Regions from separate parts of the Rhodoferax sediminis genome, predicted to be linked through region 1. Evidence: predicted binding sites of a transcription regulator. Region 1 holds the regulator's gene; the other holds the start of a gene.

Region 1 (4,087 bases):
AAGCGCGAAGGCGTGGACGAGTACATCGAGGGGGAGTCGGAAACCATCGAGTACGACGGCAAGGCGGACGTCGTCAAATTCATCAAGCGGGCCATCCTGCGCCGCTACACCGGCGCCACGCTGAGCGACGAGACCACGGGGGCCTTGATCACCTACAACAACGCAACCGACGTGTTCACCGTGGATGGCACGGTCACGAATCCGACGGGCGGCGTTGCGGGCGGCCCCGCGCGCACGCGCATCCGCGCCATGCTGGCACCCAAGGCCACTGCCTCCGCGCCGGCGGGCACGGCGCCAGCGCCTGCTGTGCCGGCACCCGTACTGCGTCCCAGCAGCACCCTCGGCGGGGATCCAAAGTGACGGGCGACGCAGCGACGCATGCCGTGCGCGACGTGCCGAGCCGGCTCGAAGCGCGCCACCTGCAAAAAACCTATGGCAGCCGCATGGTCGTGAAGGATGTGTCGCTGTCGGTGCAAAAAGGCGAGGTGGTGGGCCTGCTCGGGCCCAACGGTGCAGGCAAGACGACCTCGTTCTACATGATCGTGGGCCTGGTGCGGGCCGACGCCGGCGAGATCACCATCGACGGCGGCCCGGTCGAACACATGCCGATCCACCGCCGTTCGCGCCTGGGCCTGAGCTATCTGCCGCAGGAGGCGTCGATTTTTCGCAAACTCACGGTGGAAGAAAACGTGCGCGCGGTGCTGGAGCTGCAGCGCCATGGCGCCGATGGCGACCAGGCCGGCCGTGCGCTGTCCAAAAGCGAGATCGAGGAGCGTCTCACGACGCTCTTGCAGGACCTGCGGGTGGAGCACCTGCGCGATTCGTCCGCGCTGTCGCTGTCGGGCGGCGAGCGCCGGCGCGTCGAGATTGCGCGCGCGCTGGCGACGCAGCCGCGCTTCATCCTGCTCGACGAGCCATTTGCCGGCATCGACCCGATCGCGGTGATCGAGATCCAGCGCATCATCGTTTTCCTCAAGAGCCGGGGCATCGGCGTGCTCATCACCGACCACAACGTGCGCGAAACCCTGGGCATCTGTGACCATGCCTTCATCATCAATGATGGCCACGTGCTGGCGCAGGGCACCCCTTCGGAGATCGTCGACAACGCCGATGTGCGCCGGGTGTACCTGGGCGAGCATTTCCGCATGTGAATATGGCCCCCACGCTTGTCACTGCGTGTACTGCGCTGCCCCCCGAGGGGGCCGTCGGCCGCCTTGGGGCGGCCCGGCGCCGGCCGGGTGCTCCCCGCGCTTGCCATTGCGTGTACTGCTTCTCCTTGGGGCGGCGCGGCGGTCGCCTGACGCCATGAAGCAGGGCCTGTCACTTCGCATTTCGCAGCATCTGGCGCTGACGCCGCAGCTGCAGCAGTCGATCCGGCTGCTGCAGCTCTCGACGCTGGAGCTGAGCCAGGAAGTGGAGCAGATGCTCGATGACAACCCGTTCCTGGAGGTCGCCGAGCTGGAAGCGCCGCGCGAGGAATTCGGCCTGGCGCAGTCCGACACGCGGGTGCGCGAAGACGACCGTGACACCGATTTTGCTACTAATTCGGTAGCTGGTAGCCAGGACGACATGAGGGCTACAGCTCAAAATGATGCTGAATTTCCGCTGTCGGGCCGCGACGAAGAGCAAAGCTGGGACGGTGACGGCACCAGCGAGGTCCGGCCCGACGACAGCGAATGGGGCGGCGACGCGCCCGCGCGCAGCAACAACCTGGGCGACGCGGATGCAATGGATGCCACCGAGCTGGCGGGCAGTCAGGAATCGCTGCAGTCGCACCTGCACCGCCAGGCGCTCTCACTGCGCCTGTCGCAGGAAGACCGCGCCGCGCTGCACTTCCTGATCGAATCGCTGAATGACGACGGCTACCTGGAAGACACGCTGCAGTCGCTGGCCGAAGGGCTGGCCGGCACCGACGAGGCGCAGGTGGAGGAACTGGTGCAGTGTTTCACGGTGGCGTTGTCGCTCTTGCAGCACCTGGAGCCCACGGGCGTCGGCGCGCGGCATCTGGGCGAATGCCTGGCGCTGCAGCTGCGCGCACTGCAGGACTTTGATCACGGCGACCCGGCGCGCCAGGAGGTCGTCGAGGTGGCGCTGCGCATGTGCGCCCAGCCCATGGACCTGCTGGCGCGGCGCGACGTGCGGCGACTGGTGCAGCTGTGCGGCGCCACTGAAGCGCAGGTCAAGGCCGCCATGGCGCTGATCGGCCGGCTCGAGCCCAAGCCGGGGCGGCGCTTCGTGCAGGTCGAGCGCAATATCGTGGTGCCCGACGTGATCGTGACCAACGTCGGGCGCGGCGGCCAGCCCAAGTTTCGCGTGCAGCTCAATCCCGACGTGATGCCGCGCCTGCGCGTGCACGACATCTATGCCAATGCACTCAAGCAACACAAGAGCGGCGGGCGCGATGCGTCGAACCACGCGGCGCTGCAGCAGCGGCTGCAGGAGGCGCGCTGGTTCATCAAGAACATCCAGCAGCGTTTCGACACCATCCTGCGCGTGGCCAACGCCATCGTGGAGCGGCAAAAGAGCTTCTTTGTGCACGGCGAGCTGGCGATGCGCCCGCTGGTGCTGCGCGAGATTGCCGACGAACTCGGCCTGCACGAGTCCACCATCTCGCGCGTGACCACCGCCAAGTACATGGCCACGCCGTATGGCACCTTCGAGCTCAAATACTTCTTTGGCTCGGGCCTGGGCACCGAAACCGGCGGCAATGCCTCGAGCACAGCAGTGCGCGCACTGATCAAGCAGTTTGTGGCGGCTGAAGATCCCTGCAAGCCGCTCAGCGATAACCAGATTGCCGACATGCTGAAGGAACAGGGCATCGAGTGCGCGCGCCGCACCGTGGCCAAATACCGCGAGGCGCTGCGGATCGCCCCCACCAACCTGAGAAAAACCCTGTGAACCAGCTGCAACTTTTTCTGCCCTGCGCGGCCGGCGTGGAAGCCTTGCTGGGCCTGGAGGCGCAGCGCATCACCGGCGCCGCCGAGCGGGATCTGCAGACGCTGCGCGGCGGCGTGCAGCTTAACGCGTCGTGGCGCGATGCGCTGCTGCTGAACCTGCACAGCCGGCTGGCCCAGCGCGTGCTGGTCGAGCTCTCCAACACCGAGTATCGCAACGAACAGGATCTGTACCACGCCGCCGCCAGCGTGGCCTGGGAGATCTGGTTCACGACCCGGCAGACCTTCAAGGTCGAGGTCACGGCGCAGCACAGCCCGTTGACCAGCCTGAACTTTGCCGCGCTCAGAATCAAGGACGCGATTGCCGACCGCTTCCGCCACAAGAGCGGCGTGCGCCCCGACGTGGACACCCAGTGGCCCGACGCGCGTATCTACCTGCACCTGACGACCGACCGCGCCCTGCTCTACATCGACACCTCGGGTGAGCCGCTGTTCAAGCGCGGCTGGCGCGAGGACAAGGGCGAGGCCCCGCTGAAGGAAACGCTGGCCGCCGCCATGCTGGCCGCCAGCGGCTGGGATGCCGCGACGCCGCTGTACGACCCGTGCTGCGGCAGCGGCACGATCGCGATCGAGGCGGCGCAAATCGCCTGCCGCATCGCGCCGGGGTCGCTGCGCCGCTTCGGCTTCGAGAAGCTGTTGCCGTTCCAGAGTCATGTCTGGTCCGCTATCAAAAACGAAGCGCTGGCGGCACAAACGACACCGGCCGCACCCATATTTGGCAGTGACGTGGCGCACCGGATGGTGGATTTCGCGCAGCGCAACGCGGCGCGCGCCGGCGTCGGCGCCGCGGTGGAATTCCGCGGCGGCGACGCACTGCAGCGGCTGCCGCCGGCGGCCAGCGGCGTGATGCTGGTGAATCCTCCCTATGGCGAGCGCATCGAGGTCGCCGGCGTGGCCGGAGGCGGCGCGCGCGGGCGCGTCTTCACGCAGGACGTGGCGCGCTTCGGCGCGCGTGAGAGCGCCCAGATGGACAGCGAGGAAGGCGGCGAATTCTTCAGCCGTCTCGCCGCCCACTGGAAGAAAAACTACGCCGGCTGGACCGCTTGGGTGCTGACGCCCGACCTGAAACTGCCCAGCCGCATGCGCCTGAAGGAATCGCGCCGCGTGCCGATGTGGAACGGCCCGATCGAATG
Region 2 (4,087 bases), 1.2 Mb from region 1:
CCGGGCCTGCTGCTCCAGCGGCAGCAATTCCACAATGATCTCGTTCGGCCTCTCGGTCTGCGCCACGATCACATGCACGGGAATGGGATCGTGATTCAGGCGGTTCAGCCATGCGTCATAGCGCAGCGCGGCAAACTCGTTGCTGCCGGCGCCGCTCAGGGCGTTAGACAGGATGTGGGGTTCAGTGAAAAAGCCCGGAAACTGCGAGCCTTCGATGGTGCGGCGCGAGGCACCGATGGCGTCTTCAAGCGCCGCATTGGCAAACAGCACCGTGCCGTCGGTGTGCACCACGGCGACCAGCGTCGCCAGCAGGTCAAACGCCTGGAAACGCGAGGCGGCAGTAGGGGCGGGCTTGCTCAAGCCGTCTATTGTGCTGCAGCTGGCGCAGGAAGGCGGCTCAACTCGCGCTGGATACCATCAATATCGCTCTGGTTGCGATCGATACTGGCCTTGAGTTCCGCCACGCGATCGAGGTATTTCTGGTGGTTGCGGTGCTCGGGGCCCAGCATTTCGGGCTGGCCATTGTTGTACTGCGCGAGCAGGTCGGTCTGCCGGGCCTGGGCCTTGCTCAGCTCCGACTCCAGGATGGCGCGTGCGTCCGCATCGCGGGCCCGCTGGTCGGCAGCGCCCACCCGCGGCTGCGGGGCAGCGCCGGCACGCGCGGGTGCCGCGGCCGTGCTGGGCCGGGTGCCCGGCACGATGGTGATGTTGCCTCCCGCAAAGGGCTTGCAGCCACGGGCCTTGGCGTCCGAGGCATTGTTGGTGTATTCGTTGCCGCAGCGGTAGATTTGGCTCTGGGCAAAGCTGCTGGCGGCGAGAAGGACGCTGGCGAACGGAAGAAGTGAGATCAATAGTGCTTTTTTCATACAGTTTCCGAGCATGACACGCCAGGGAAGTTCATTGAAGTATCGCCCAATCAACTTCGAACGCAAAATTTGCCCAGCACCAGGCGCCGACGGCTCGCCAGTACGGATCGGCCGCCCATAAAAAAGGCGGCACAGGCCGCCTTTTTTCAGCTTCCTCGCGATTACAGCGAGTAATACATGTCGAACTCAATGGGGTGCGTGGCCATGCGCAAGCGCGTGACTTCACCCATCTTCAGCTCGATGTAGGCGTCCAGCATGCTGTCGGAAAACACGCCGCCCTTGGTCAGGAAGCCGCGCTCGGCATCCAGGTGGTCCAGCGCCTGGTCCAGGCTGTGGCAGACGGTTGGCACTTTCGCATCTTCCTCGGGCGGCAGGTGGTACAGGTCCTTGGTCGCGGCTTCGCCAGGATGGATCTTGTTTTCGACGCCATCCAGCCCCGCCATCAGCAGTGCTGCAAAACCGAGGTACGGGTTCATCAGCGGATCGGGGAAGCGCGCTTCGACGCGGCGGCCCTTGGGGTTGGCCACATACGGAATGCGGATCGAGGCAGAACGGTTTTTGGCCGAGTAGGCCAGCTTCACCGGGGCTTCGTAGCCGGGCACCAGGCGCTTGTAGCTGTTGGTGCCGGGATTCGTGATGGCATTGAGCGCGCGCGCGTGCTTGATGATGCCGCCGATGTAGTACAGCGCAAAATCCGACAGGCCGGCGTAGCCGTCGCCCGCAAACAGGTTCTTGCCGTCTTTCCAGACCGACTGGTGCACGTGCATGCCCGAGCCGTTGTCGCCGACGATGGGCTTGGGCATGAAGGTGGCGGTTTTGCCATAGGCGTTGGCCACGTTCCAGACCACGTATTTGAGGATCTGGGTCCAGTCGGCACGCTCGACCAGCGTGCTGAACCTGGTGCCGATTTCGTTCTGGCCGGCGCCGCCCACTTCGTGGTGGAACACTTCCACGGGCACGCCCAGCGACTCGAGAACCAGGGATATTTCAGCGCGCATGTCCTGCGTGCTGTCGACCGGTGGCACGGGAAAGTAGCCACCCTTGACGGTGGGACGGTGGCCGCGGTTTCCGCCTTCGAGCTTTTTGCCGCTGTTCCAGGGCGCTTCGTATTCTTCGATCTTGAAGAAAGTACCCGACATGTCGGTGTTCCAGCGCACGTCGTCGAAGATGAAGAATTCGGGCTCCGGGCCGAAAAAGGCGGTGTCGCCAATGCCGGAGGCCTTGAGGTAGGCCTCGGCGCGCTTGGCGATCGAGCGCGGGTCGCGGTCATAGGCCTTGCCGTCACCGGGCTCGAGCACGTCGCAACTCATGAACAGCGTGGTTTCTTCGTAAAACGGGTCGATGTTGGCGGTATTGGCGTCCGGCATCAGCAGCATGTCGGAGGCTTCGATGCCCTTCCAGCCGCCAATGGATGAACCATCGAACGCGTGCCCGGCGCTGAATTTATCTTCATCGAAATGTGAAGCGGGAACGGTGACGTGCTGCTCTTTGCCGCGGGTATCGGTGAAACGGAAGTCGACAAACTTGACTTCGTTTTCCTTCACCATTTTCATCACGTCTGCGACGGTCTTTGCCATCAGTTTCTCCTGGTTGGAAGTTGGTTAAAAAATTCTGGGAACGGCAAGCTAATGCAGTTTCTGTGCCAAAGCCGACGCGTCTGTTTTGGGCCGAGCCTCGTATTCTGCCTTGAGGCGGTACGTTGTCGCCGACTCGCGCCCGCTTTTTTGGCCCAGCGGGTTTTGGAATGCACCATATTGGTACGCTGTATCGCCGAACCTTATTGGTGCATCAAGTTTTACGCACCAATTCGGGGCCTAATTGCGCGTTAAAACCGTGCAGCCCTGCCAGCAAGACCGGGTAGGCGGCAGCCACCGCGGCCGGATCACCCTTCACGCCAAGCTCTATATGGCGGCCATATTCGGGGTGATCCACGCTGGGCAGGCTGAATACCTTGACGCCCGCATGCACTCGCTCGATTTCTTCCATCAAGGGCGTGAGCGCCGCTTCCATGGAGCCAAACACGATGACCGATTTTTCCTCGTAAGCGGCTTGCCGGAACAGGTGCGCGTAATGGTGCTCGAGCACCCACTCGATCATGGGCCAGGCCATGACGGGAAAGCCCGGCACGAAATGCACCGCGCCACCGCCCGGGCCGGCACAGCTGAAGCCCGGAATCTTGTTGTAGGGATTGGGAATCAGCTGTGCGCCTTGGGGAAAGACGCCCATGTTGAGGCGGTGGATGTTATCCGGCCGATCCGGTTCGTAGGTCGTGCCCTGCTCCCTGGCGATATCCTGCATGCGCTCGCGAATCAGGCGCTCGGCTTGCGGGTGCAATTCAAGAGGCACGCCAAGCGCCCTGGCTGCGCATTGGCGCGTATGGTCGTCGGGTGTGGCGCCGATGCCGCCACAGCAAAACGCCGCATCGCCCGAGGCGAAGGCGCGGCGCAGCGTGGCTGTGATGCGTTCGGGCACATCGCCAAGGCACTCGGCGTAGTCGAGCTGCAGGCCGCGCTCGCCCAGCAATTCGATGACCCGGGGCATGTGCTTGTCGGCACGCTTGCCCGAGAGGATCTCGTCACCGACGATGATGAGCCCGAAATGGGGCCGCTCTTCAGGATGCGGGTGTTTGAGGGGTTGTGGCGGGGTCTGGATGGAGGTCATGGGGCAAGGCAGCAGGGGCAATCGGGGCGGGCGGCACCAAAGCAGTATTCTGTGCGCGCAGGTTTTCCAGGGCCGTGAGGCAATAGTGCGAGAACCACAGCGACGAGAATGCAAAGATCAGGGTGTAGATCCAGATCGCCACCGGCACCAGGATCACAAACGCGGCCGCAAACAGCGCGCCCGAGGCCCATACGATGCTGGGCGCGGCGCCCAGGTAGCCCGAGAGAACGCCAATGCCCAACAGCCAGCCCCGATGGCGGCGGAAGATCTCGCGCCGCTCATCGCGGCTGGCATGGCTGGACAGGGCATCGAAAGCCATGACGCGATACGTCAGCCAGCCCCAGATCAGCGGCGGCAGGATCAGAATCAGGGGCGGCACCAGCCACAGCGGAATCGAGATCACCAGTGCGATCGCGGCAAGCAAGGTGGAGCCGAGCGACCAGAGGATGCTGACCAGCACAGAGCCGCCCTTCTTGCGCTCCAGAGTGGGGAAACGGCGCTCGGCGACCAGCCCCACCAGCGCGGGCGTCATCAGGGCGGCCACGATCAGCAGCGACACG

Evidence for each region. Region 1 encodes sigma-54, which starts transcription at its own class of promoters, with help from an activator protein. Its sites were predicted from a motif close to TGGCANGNAANCTGCTTT; they were not measured.
Region 2: glnA (type I glutamate--ammonia ligase) is a predicted target of sigma-54. The motif match lies at 2,494-2,511, and genes of this name have one in related genera.

The regions. Positions count from the first base shown of each region.
Region 1 is NZ_CP035503.1:261,771-265,857, forward strand. It holds gene lptA (lipopolysaccharide transport periplasmic protein LptA) at 1-360, shown strand, start outside; gene lptB (LPS export ABC transporter ATP-binding protein) at 357-1,151, shown strand; gene EUB48_RS01295 (RNA polymerase factor sigma-54) at 1,306-2,898, shown strand; gene EUB48_RS01300 (THUMP domain-containing class I SAM-dependent RNA methyltransferase) at 2,895-4,087, shown strand, end outside.
Region 2 is NZ_CP035503.1:1,431,447-1,435,533, reverse strand. It holds gene glnL (nitrogen regulation protein NR(II)) at 1-369, opposite strand, end outside; gene EUB48_RS06890 (hypothetical protein) at 366-866, opposite strand; gene glnA (type I glutamate--ammonia ligase) at 1,028-2,443, opposite strand; gene EUB48_RS06880 (competence/damage-inducible protein A) at 2,655-3,527, opposite strand; gene EUB48_RS06875 (EI24 domain-containing protein) at 3,478-4,087, opposite strand, start outside.